3 regions of the Bifidobacterium sp. UTCIF-39 genome follow, and region 2 is predicted to be linked to each of the others. Evidence: riboswitches for the same ligand, from Rfam matches in the RefSeq annotation. Region 2 holds a riboswitch; each other region holds the start of a gene.
What was found. A riboswitch is a leader RNA that binds a small molecule or an ion and turns the genes downstream of it on or off. The one in region 2 is predicted to bind thiamine pyrophosphate.
Positions count from the first base shown of each region.

Region 1 (3,104 bases), on a different contig from region 2:
GTTCCCGCGCGCACCGTATCGGAGGGGGACCGGGAGGCATGGGCGCAGGGCGTATTCGATATCGCGCCGGGTGGGACCGTGGACGCCATCGCCCGAGACGCCGGTGCCGAACTCGGCGACGACGGATTGTTCCTGTCCCGTACCCTGCCCGCACAGGGACGTTCACGTGCCGTGCTTAACGGCAGAAGCGTGCCACGTGCCGTGCTTCGTGACCTGACCGACGAACTGATCGCCATCCACGGACAGGCCGACCAGCTGCGCATGGCATCTCCCGCCCGGCAGCGGGAATTCCTCGACTCATACGCCGACGACGCGGCCGAACTCGACGACTATCGTGCGGCATGGAAACGGCTCAACGATTGCGATGCCAAACTGCGCGCGATCGTCGAACAGGAGTCGGAGACCACACAGCGTGCCGACTATCTCCGTGAATCCATCGACCGCATTGACCGTACGGCCCCCCACGACGGTGAGGATGCGGAACTCAAGGCCATGCGCGATCGTATCGAGAACTCGGCCGCCATCATGCAAGGGGTCGGCGGGGCGCTCGCCGCGCTCGATCCGGGGCAGATGGGCGTGGATTCGGAGACCGGAGGAGCGATGGCCATGATCGAGCAGGCCGTGCACTCCCTGCAGTCCATCGGCATGAAGGGGACCTACGCCGAAACCGCGGAACGTCTGTCATCAGTGGAAACGGAACTGTCCGACATCGTCTTCACCCTTGGCGGCCTGCTGGAACAGGAGGACGGCGAAGGCGATCTCGATCAGATCAACGGACGCATCCACGAGCTCGACGAACTCGCCAGACGGTGGGGACCCACCCTCGCCGATGTCATCGCCTGGAGGGAAAAGGCCGGGTACGAGCTGGAGGACCTCGATGCATCCCCCGAACGCGTGGCGAAGCTCACCCGCGAACGGGATGAAGCCCACGCCGCCGCGCTCGAGGCCGCCGAGAGGCTGGGGAAGCGACGCCGCGACGCGGCGGCCGAACTCGCCGATCATGTAACGAAGGAACTCGAATCGTTGGCTATGGCCGGAGCCCGACTCGACATCGAAGTGGACCGGCGTGACGGACTCGACGCGCACGGCGGCGACGACATCCGTTTTCTGTTCACCGCGTTTCCGGGAGCGCCGAGTCTGCCGATGGGCAAGAGCGCGTCCGGCGGCGAGCTCAGTCGACTCATGCTGGCGTTGGAGCTGTCCGCGGCGCAGAAGGGGTTCTCGTCCGTGTCCGGTCAGGACATGACGTTCGTATTCGATGAAGTGGACGCCGGCGTGGGCGGACGTACGGCCGCCGAGCTCGGACGACGTCTGGCGCGACTCGCCGAGAACGCGCAGGTGATCGTCGTCACGCATCTGGCGCAGGTGGCCGCTTGGGCCGACGCGCAATTCGTGGTATCCAAGCGCGCCGACGAATCCGATGCCGATGCGGTACGTACCACTGTGGACGAGGTGCGTGGCGAAGCCCGTGAACGTGAGATCGCCCGCATGCTCGACGGCGGCGAGACCGATACATCGCTGACGCATGCGCGGGAGCTGCTCGACGCCTGTCATTCGTGATGGCCGAATCGGGATGTCGGCTCCCGCGGATAGCGTGGATGCCGTCAAGTTGCAGGGGAACCCGACTCGGCGCCGACGATGCGTATTCGCATGCGGCGCGCGGTGGAACGGGTTGAGAAAGGCATGACGCCTGACCCTTTGAACCTGTTGGTTAACACCATCGTAGGGAGGAACGATTATGAGCGTACTGACGCCCGTGCTGTCCATCGCAGGATCCGACTGTTCCGGAGGTGCCGGAATTCAGGCCGATCTCAAGACCATGAGCGCCAACGGCTGCTTCGCCATGTCCGTGATCACGTCCGTCGTCGCCGAGAACACCGCCCGCGTGATCTCCGTGCTCGACGTGGATCCGAAGATCATCGCCGATCAGATCGACGCCGTGTTCGAGGACATCCGTCCAAAGGCCGTGAAGATCGGCATGCTCGATAATCCGGACATCATGCAGGTCGTGGCCGACAAGCTCGTCGAGTATCAGGCCGAAAACGTGGTCATCGACCCGGTCATGTACGCCAAGAACGGTGCTCCGCTCATGGACCCCAACTGCATCGACTCGCTGATCAGGATCGTGATCCCGCACGCCGACGTGCTGACGCCGAACATTCCCGAGGCCGAATGCATCTCCGGACTGAAGATCACGGATCTTGAAGGCCAGAAGGCCGCGGCGAAGGCCATTCAGGAGATGGGTTGCACGTCCGCGCTCGTCAAGGGCGGCCACGCCACGGGCGACGCCATCGACGTGCTGTACGACGGCAAGAACTTCTATGAGTTCTCCGCCAAGCGCATCAACACCAAGAACACGCACGGAACCGGCTGCACGTACTCGTCGGCCATCGCCGCCAATCTTGCGCTCGGCCATCCGTTCCACGAGGCCATCGATCGTGCCAAGAAGTACGTGACCATGGCCATCGAGCATTCGCTGGAGCTCGGCAACGGCAACGGTCCCACCAATCATTTCTGGGATCTGTACGCACACGGCCTTGCCGGTTTCGATGCCAATGCCTGATTCCCTGATTTCGCCGTGCCGTCCGGCAACTCGTCCGGCAACGCGAGTGCGGGCAAGGCCGCCATCTTCGACCTCGATGGCACGCTGCTCGATTCAATGCACGTGTGGACCGACGTGGACAACGAATTCCTCCACGGCCGAGGACTCGACGTGCCCGCCGACTATGCCGAATCCATCGCCCACCTGTCGTTCGAAGGGTGCGCGGAGTACACGATTCGCCGGTTCGGTCTGCCGGACAGCCCACAGGATCTCATGGACGAATGGAACCGCATGGCGTTCGACGCCTATGCCACCACCGTGCCGCTCAAGCCGCATGCGGAGGAGTACCTGCGCCACCTCAAGTCGTCCGGTGCCAAGCTCGCCGTGGCCACCAGCCTGCCGCCACGGTTCCGTGAGGCAGTCCTTCGTCGACTCGGCATCTACGATCTGTTCGACGCGTTCAGCAGCGTGGATGATGTGAACAACGTCGGCAAGGACCGGCCCGACGTGTACCTGCATGCCGCGGCCCAGATTGGCGTGGTACCGACCTGCTGCACGGTAT
Region 1 covers NZ_JEOG01000005.1:49,450-52,553, forward strand. Annotated here, with positions in the region: gene recN (DNA repair protein RecN) at 1-1,560, shown strand, start outside; TPP riboswitch at 1,604-1,746, shown strand; gene thiD (bifunctional hydroxymethylpyrimidine kinase/phosphomethylpyrimidine kinase) at 1,739-2,563, shown strand; gene EP30_RS03030 (HAD family phosphatase) at 2,579-3,104, shown strand, end outside.
Region 1: linked by a shared signal. The riboswitch ahead of thiD (bifunctional hydroxymethylpyrimidine kinase/phosphomethylpyrimidine kinase) and the one ahead of EP30_RS08750 (ECF transporter S component) in region 2 are both predicted to bind thiamine pyrophosphate.

Region 2 (3,104 bases):
CCGCCGAATTCGTGGCCGAGGTGCTGCGTGAGGAGGGCGTGGACGCTCGCGTGGTCCAGTCGCGCAACCCGGATGGCACGCCCGGTGCGTGGGAGGTCGTCGGTTCGCGCATCGTGGATCCCCAGGCGCCCACTGTACTGCTGTATGCCCATCATGACGTGCAGCCGGTTCCCGATCCCAAGGAGTGGGACACCGATCCGTTCGTCGCCACCGCCAAGGACGACGGTCGTCTGTACGGCCGTGGCGCGGCCGACGATGGCGGCGGCATCGCCATCCACTCCGGCGCGCTGCACGCCCTTGGAGACGATCTGGGTGTGAACGTGAAGGTGTTCATCGAAGGCGAGGAGGAGATGGGGTCGCCCAGCTTCATCCCGTTCATCGAAGAGCATGCCGCCGAGTTCGAATCCGACGTGATCATCGTGGCCGATTCCGGCAACTGGTCCGCCGAGATCCCCAGTCTGACCACCTCCCTGCGCGGCAACACCTGCGTGGACGTGACCGTGCGCGTGCTCGGCCACCCCGTGCATTCCGGCCAGTTCGGCGGTCCGATCCTCGACGCGAACACGCTCGCATCCATGCTCATCGCGTCCATGTATGACAAGGACGGCAACCTCGTGGTGCCCGGCCTGCTCGCCGAGGAGCCGATCGGCGGACTCCAGCGCGATCTTGACGAGGAGTCCCTGCGCGCCGACGCCGCTGTGGTGCCCGGCTATCGTCTCGCCGGCACTGATTCGATCGCCTCCCGTCTGTGGACCAAGCCCAGCGTGACCGTGATCGGCTTCGATGCGCATCCCGTGGACGGCTCGTTCAACGTGATCGCCGACTCCGCTCGCTTCCGCCTGTCCATGCGCACCTCGCCCAACCAGGAGCCCGAGGAGGCGCAGCGCGCGCTCGCCGAGTTCCTGAAGGCAAACGCCCCGTTTGGCGCCGAAGTGACCGTCGAGTCGCTGGAGAACGGCAAGGGCTGGGCCATGGACCCCAACTGCACCGCCGTCAAGGACGCCGAGGAGGCGCTGGCCGAGGCGTTCGGCGTGGAGCCCGCGAACAAGGGCGAAGGCGGATCCATCCCGTTCATCCCCGAACTGCAGCGTATCTTCCCCCAGGCGCAGGTGCTGGTCACCGGCCCCGAGGACCCGAAGGCCAACGCGCACAGCCCCAACGAGTCCATCGACCTGCCGAGTCTGAAGAAGAACATCCTCGCCGAGGCGCTGATTCTCGGCAAGCTCGCCCGGTAACCCAAAATTACGTGCGGTCGTTCCGCCAATCATGGTGAACTACGTAGATCTACGGAACCGTTCATCGACGATTCCCATGATTTCGCGGAATTGACCATTGCACTTTGTAAGGCCCCCGTGTAGTATCAGCTTCGGACACGGGGGCTTTCGCATATCCCACAGAATGCGAAGGCTGAGAGGAAGCACTGCTTCGACCGTATGAACGTATACCGGGTAATGCCGGCGCACGGATGTCTCTCGTTTTCCCGTGCCTTGTGGCGGAACGCAACCGGCGTTCCCCATGGAGAGGAAAGGCACAACTCACATGTCTGAAACCATCGCCAAGACGAATCTGCGCTGGCGCGTAGTCGATATAGTCGTCGCATCCATCATCGCGGTCGCATCCGGTGTGATCTTCGCCGGCTGGGATCTGATCTACAAGATCCCGACCACCGCCCTTGACGCCGTGCTCCCTGGCTTCAACGGTCTGGTCTGCGCCTTCTGGCTGTTCGCCGGTCCGCTGGCCGCCATCATCGTGCGCAAGCCCGGCGCGGCCATCTACGCCGAACTGATCGCGGCCTGCATCGAATACATCATCGGCGCCGGCGGCGTATTCGGCATCAGCGGCTCGATCATCATCGGTCTGGTCCAAGGCGTGTTCGCCGAGATCATCTTCATCGTGGTGCGCTACCGCGTGTGGAACCCGCTGACCGCCACCCTTTCCGGTCTGCTGTCCGGTTTCGGCAACTACCTGTTCGAGTTCTCCCCGTTCGGCAGCCGCGTGGGCATCGGCTTCTTTAGCACCTACGGTCTGTCCTATCTGGTGACCACGCTGATCTCCGGTGCCGTGATCGCCGGCCTGCTCATGTGGTTCGTGCAGCGTGCCATCGCCGCCACCGGCGTGCTCGACCGTTTCGAGTCCGGCAGGGCCAAGGCGCTGGTCTGATCGGTGAACGATTCCGTATTCCAGAAGGCGGCCCCGGTCGGCGTTGAGGCGCGCGACTGGGGCTGGCGTCATTCCACCCGCAAGGACTTCGCGCTGCGTCATGTGAATCTGACGATCCGTCCCGGCGAGCGCGTGCTGCTGCTGGGCGCGTCGGGTGCCGGCAAGAGCACGTTCATGGCCGCCATGGCCGGCGTGCTGGGCAGTGACGACGAGGGTGTGCGCGAGGGTACGCTCAGCGTCGGGGGAGTGGACGCCAACGACGCGCGCGGTATGGCCGGATTGGTGTTGCAGGATCCGGATGCGCAGATCATCCTTGAACGTGCGGGCGACGATGTGGCCTTCGCCTGTGAGAATCTTGGCGTCCCCAAGGACGAGACGTGGAAGCGGGTCCGGGCGTCGCTCGACATCGTGGGACTTGAATCGCTTGAGCTCACGCATTCCACGCGGCACCTGTCCGGTGGTCAGCGTCAGCGTCTGGCATTGGCCGGCGTACTGGCCATGCGTCCCGGTTTGCTGTTGCTCGATGAGCCCACCGCGAATCTCGATCCACCGGGCGTGCGTGAGGTTCATGATGCGGTGAGGCATGTCGTGGAGTCCACTGGTCAGACCATGGTCGTGGTCGAACATCATATCGACGTCTGGCTTGATCTGGTCGACCGCGTGATCGTGCTCGGTGCCGCGGGCGACAGCCATGAAGGCGGTGTGCTGGCCGACGGTACGCCCGATGAGGTGTTCTCCACCATGGGTGATGTTCTCGCCGATGGCGGCTCATGGGTGCCGGGGCGTGCGATTCCGAGTTTCCCGCCCACGGATGACGATGATGACACCGCCGACACCGCCACCACTGACGATGTTGAGAACGAGCGCATCGTGCTGTCCACCCGGGATCTGTCGTTCGGACGTAACGGCGTGCCGCTGGGCGAACATGTGAATCTTGACTTTGA
Region 2 covers NZ_JEOG01000021.1:40,699-43,802, reverse strand. Annotated here, with positions in the region: gene EP30_RS08755 (dipeptidase) at 1-1,235, shown strand, start outside; TPP riboswitch at 1,363-1,484, shown strand; gene EP30_RS08750 (ECF transporter S component) at 1,540-2,160, shown strand; gene EP30_RS08745 (ABC transporter ATP-binding protein) at 2,164-3,104, shown strand, end outside.

Region 3 (3,104 bases), on a different contig from region 2:
CCGAGCAGCCTGCGGCATGCGGTGGCGGGAACATCGGTCTGGCCCACGTGCACGCCGTCCACCTTGATGCCCATATCGCGGGCGGCGAGCACCACGTCCAGACGATCGTCGATCAGCAGCGGCACGGTATCGCTTTTTCCGGCATCCGCGATCACCTGCGCGATATCCTTGGCCATGGCGATGATCTCGCCGGCATCGGAATGCTTGGCGCGCAGCTGCACGATGGTTACGCCGCCACGCAGGGCCTGTGCCACCACATCGGTGACCGGGCGGCCGTGCGTATCATCCGGGCCGAGCACCAGATAGGCGGATACATCGAGAATGTCGCGCATCGACGCGTACGGGAAACGGTTGGTCATGATTCGCTCCTTGCAGTATGAACAATGAATCGACAATGAATCAGGGAATCAGGGAATCAGGCGTAGATCGGCGACTGGGCGATCTCATCGGACGTGGTGTTCCACAGCGCATCGAGGAACGCCACTTGGAACGAGCCAGGACCCTCGGCCACACGTTCGGCGGCATCCGCCGCACGGTTGTAATGCAATGCCGCAGTCAGCGCGGCGACCAGCGGGCGGGCCACACAGGCGTACGTCGCCGTGACGCCGCCCAGGGAACAGCCCGCGCCCGTGATCTTCGTCATCCACACGCTGCCGCCGGGCAGACGGAAGTCGCGCTCGCCGTCGGTGACCAGATCCATGGCCCCCGATACCGACACCACACCCTTGGTGAACCGAGCGAGGGCATGGGCCGCGGGGATTGCCGCATCGATTTCATCATGAGCCTCCACGCCGGCGCGTGATTTGGAATCGGCTCCCTCCAGCCCCCAGATCCCGGCCAGCGCAATCGCCTCGGACGCGTTGCAGCGGATGATCGTGGGCGGGGTCTTCCGAAAGGCGCGAAGAATCTCGCCGCGCAGCTCGCCCGCTCCTGCTCCCACGGGATCAAGCACCCACGGCAGACCGCGGTCCACGGCATCGCGCGCGGCGGCAGGATACTCGTTGCGGAATTCCGCGAGCAATGTGCCCATATTGATGTAGGTGGCCTTGGAGGCTCCGGCGGAATCCAGAGCCTCGGCTTCTTCGCCGCTGTAGTGCATGGCCGCCGTGCCCCCTACGGCAAGCTGGGCGTTGGCGACGAAATTGATGGTGACGAAGTTCGTCAGCGACTGGGCGAGTGGCGTGGTCTCGCGTACGGCGTCCACGGCCTGCGCGATCTCGGCGCGCAGCGGATCACCGACGGTGAGGTTGCCGGATTCGAGGTTTTCGGAATCGGAACTCATATGAAGAATGCCTCCCTACGATGGTGTTGACCAACAGGTTCCAAGGGTCAGGCCGGCGCCTTTCTCAACCCGTTACGCGTCGATCCGATGGTGTTGCGCCTCGAAATCATGGTCGAGTCTTGGCCGAACCATCGTGCCGTACGTCGTACGGGTTCCCCTGCATTGTGCCATTGACGCTATGCCGCCGTTCGGACAACTTCGGCGACTTCAAGTGCTATGCGCGTATTGTGCGTCTTGTACTTGCGTCGCATCGTCGTTGCGCTGTCGTCATGTGCACGGCGATTCGATGGTGTGTTCCGGTCGTTCCGTCGTTGGCGTTGACTGTCAGCGTGTACGGATAGACTCAGGGGCGCAAAACAAGACCCCAAACCGTTCAAACCAGAAGGTGCATTGTGGCTCAGTCCAAACTTGATGAAGTCGTATCCCTCGCGAAGCGTCGCGGTTTCGTATTCCCCGCCGGTGAGATCTATGGCGGCACCCGTTCCGCATGGGATTACGGCCCGCTCGGCGTGGCGCTCAAGGACAATATCAAGCGCGAGTGGTGGCGTTCGATGGTTGTCACCCGTCCCGACGTCGTGGGCGTTGATACGTCCATCATCCTGCCCACCCCGGTGTGGGTCGCTTCCGGTCACGTCGCCGTGTTCAACGACCCGCTGGTCGAATGCCTGAACTGCCACAAGCGCAACCGCGCCGACAAGCTGCAGGAATCCTACGCCGAGAAGCACCATGACCAGCTGCCGGAGAACGGCATGGCCGACATCGTGTGCCCCGACTGCGGCACCCGTGGCAAGTGGACCGAACCGCGCGACTTCAACATGATGCTGCGCACCCATCTCGGCCCGGTGGAGGACGAGAACAGCCTGCACTACCTGCGTCCGGAGACCGCGCAGGGCATCTTCGTGGACTTCAAGAACGTGATGACCTCCTCGCGTTCCAAGCCGCCGTTCGGCATCGCCAATATGGGCAAGTCCTTCCGCAACGAGATCACTCCCGGCAACTTCATCTTCCGCACCCGTGAGTTCGAGCAGATGGAGATGGAGTTCTTCGTGGAGCCCGGCACCGATGAGGATTGGCACCAGTACTGGATCGACGCCCGTACCCAGTGGTACCTCGACCTCGGCGTCAAGCCGGAGAACCTGCGTCACTACGAGCATCCGAAGGAGAAGCTCGCCCACTACTCCAAGCGCACCGTGGACATCGAATACAAGTTCGGCTTCCAGGGATCCGACTGGGGCGAGCTCGAGGGCGTGGCCAACCGCACCGACTTCGATCTTTCCGCCCACGCCAAGCACTCCGGCGAGGACCTCAGCTACTTCAACCAGGCCACCGGCGAGCGCTACGTGCCGTACGTGATCGAGCCTGCGGCCGGCTTGACCCGCTCCCTGATGTGCTTCCTTGTGGACGCCTACGATGTGGACGAGGCTCCGAACACCAAGGGCGGCGTGGACAAGCGCACCGTGCTGCGCCTCGACCCGCGTCTGGCTCCGGTCAAGGCCGCCGTGCTGCCGCTCAGCAAGAAGCCCGAACTGCAGAACGTGGCCCAGAACCTGGCGAACGATCTGCGCCAGAACGAATGGATGATCGACTACGACGAGTCCGGCGCCATCGGCCGTCGTTACCGTCGCGAGGACGAGATCGGCACCCCGCTGTGCGTGACGGTCGACTTCGACACCCTCGACGATCAGGCCGTGACGATTCGTGACCGCGACACCATGAACCAGGAGCGCGTGGCTCTTGACAAGGTGGCCGACTACGTGGCCGCCCGCATCGGCGAGCACCGCACGCATGTGCCGCTCAAGCCCGTCGCCATGGGCGGCGAGGC
Region 3 covers NZ_JEOG01000018.1:46,970-50,073, forward strand. Annotated here, with positions in the region: gene thiE (thiamine phosphate synthase) at 1-359, opposite strand, end outside; gene thiM (hydroxyethylthiazole kinase) at 416-1,282, opposite strand; TPP riboswitch at 1,277-1,451, opposite strand; gene EP30_RS08085 (glycine--tRNA ligase) at 1,675-3,104, shown strand, end outside.
Region 3: linked by a shared signal. The riboswitch ahead of thiM (hydroxyethylthiazole kinase) and the one ahead of EP30_RS08750 (ECF transporter S component) in region 2 are both predicted to bind thiamine pyrophosphate.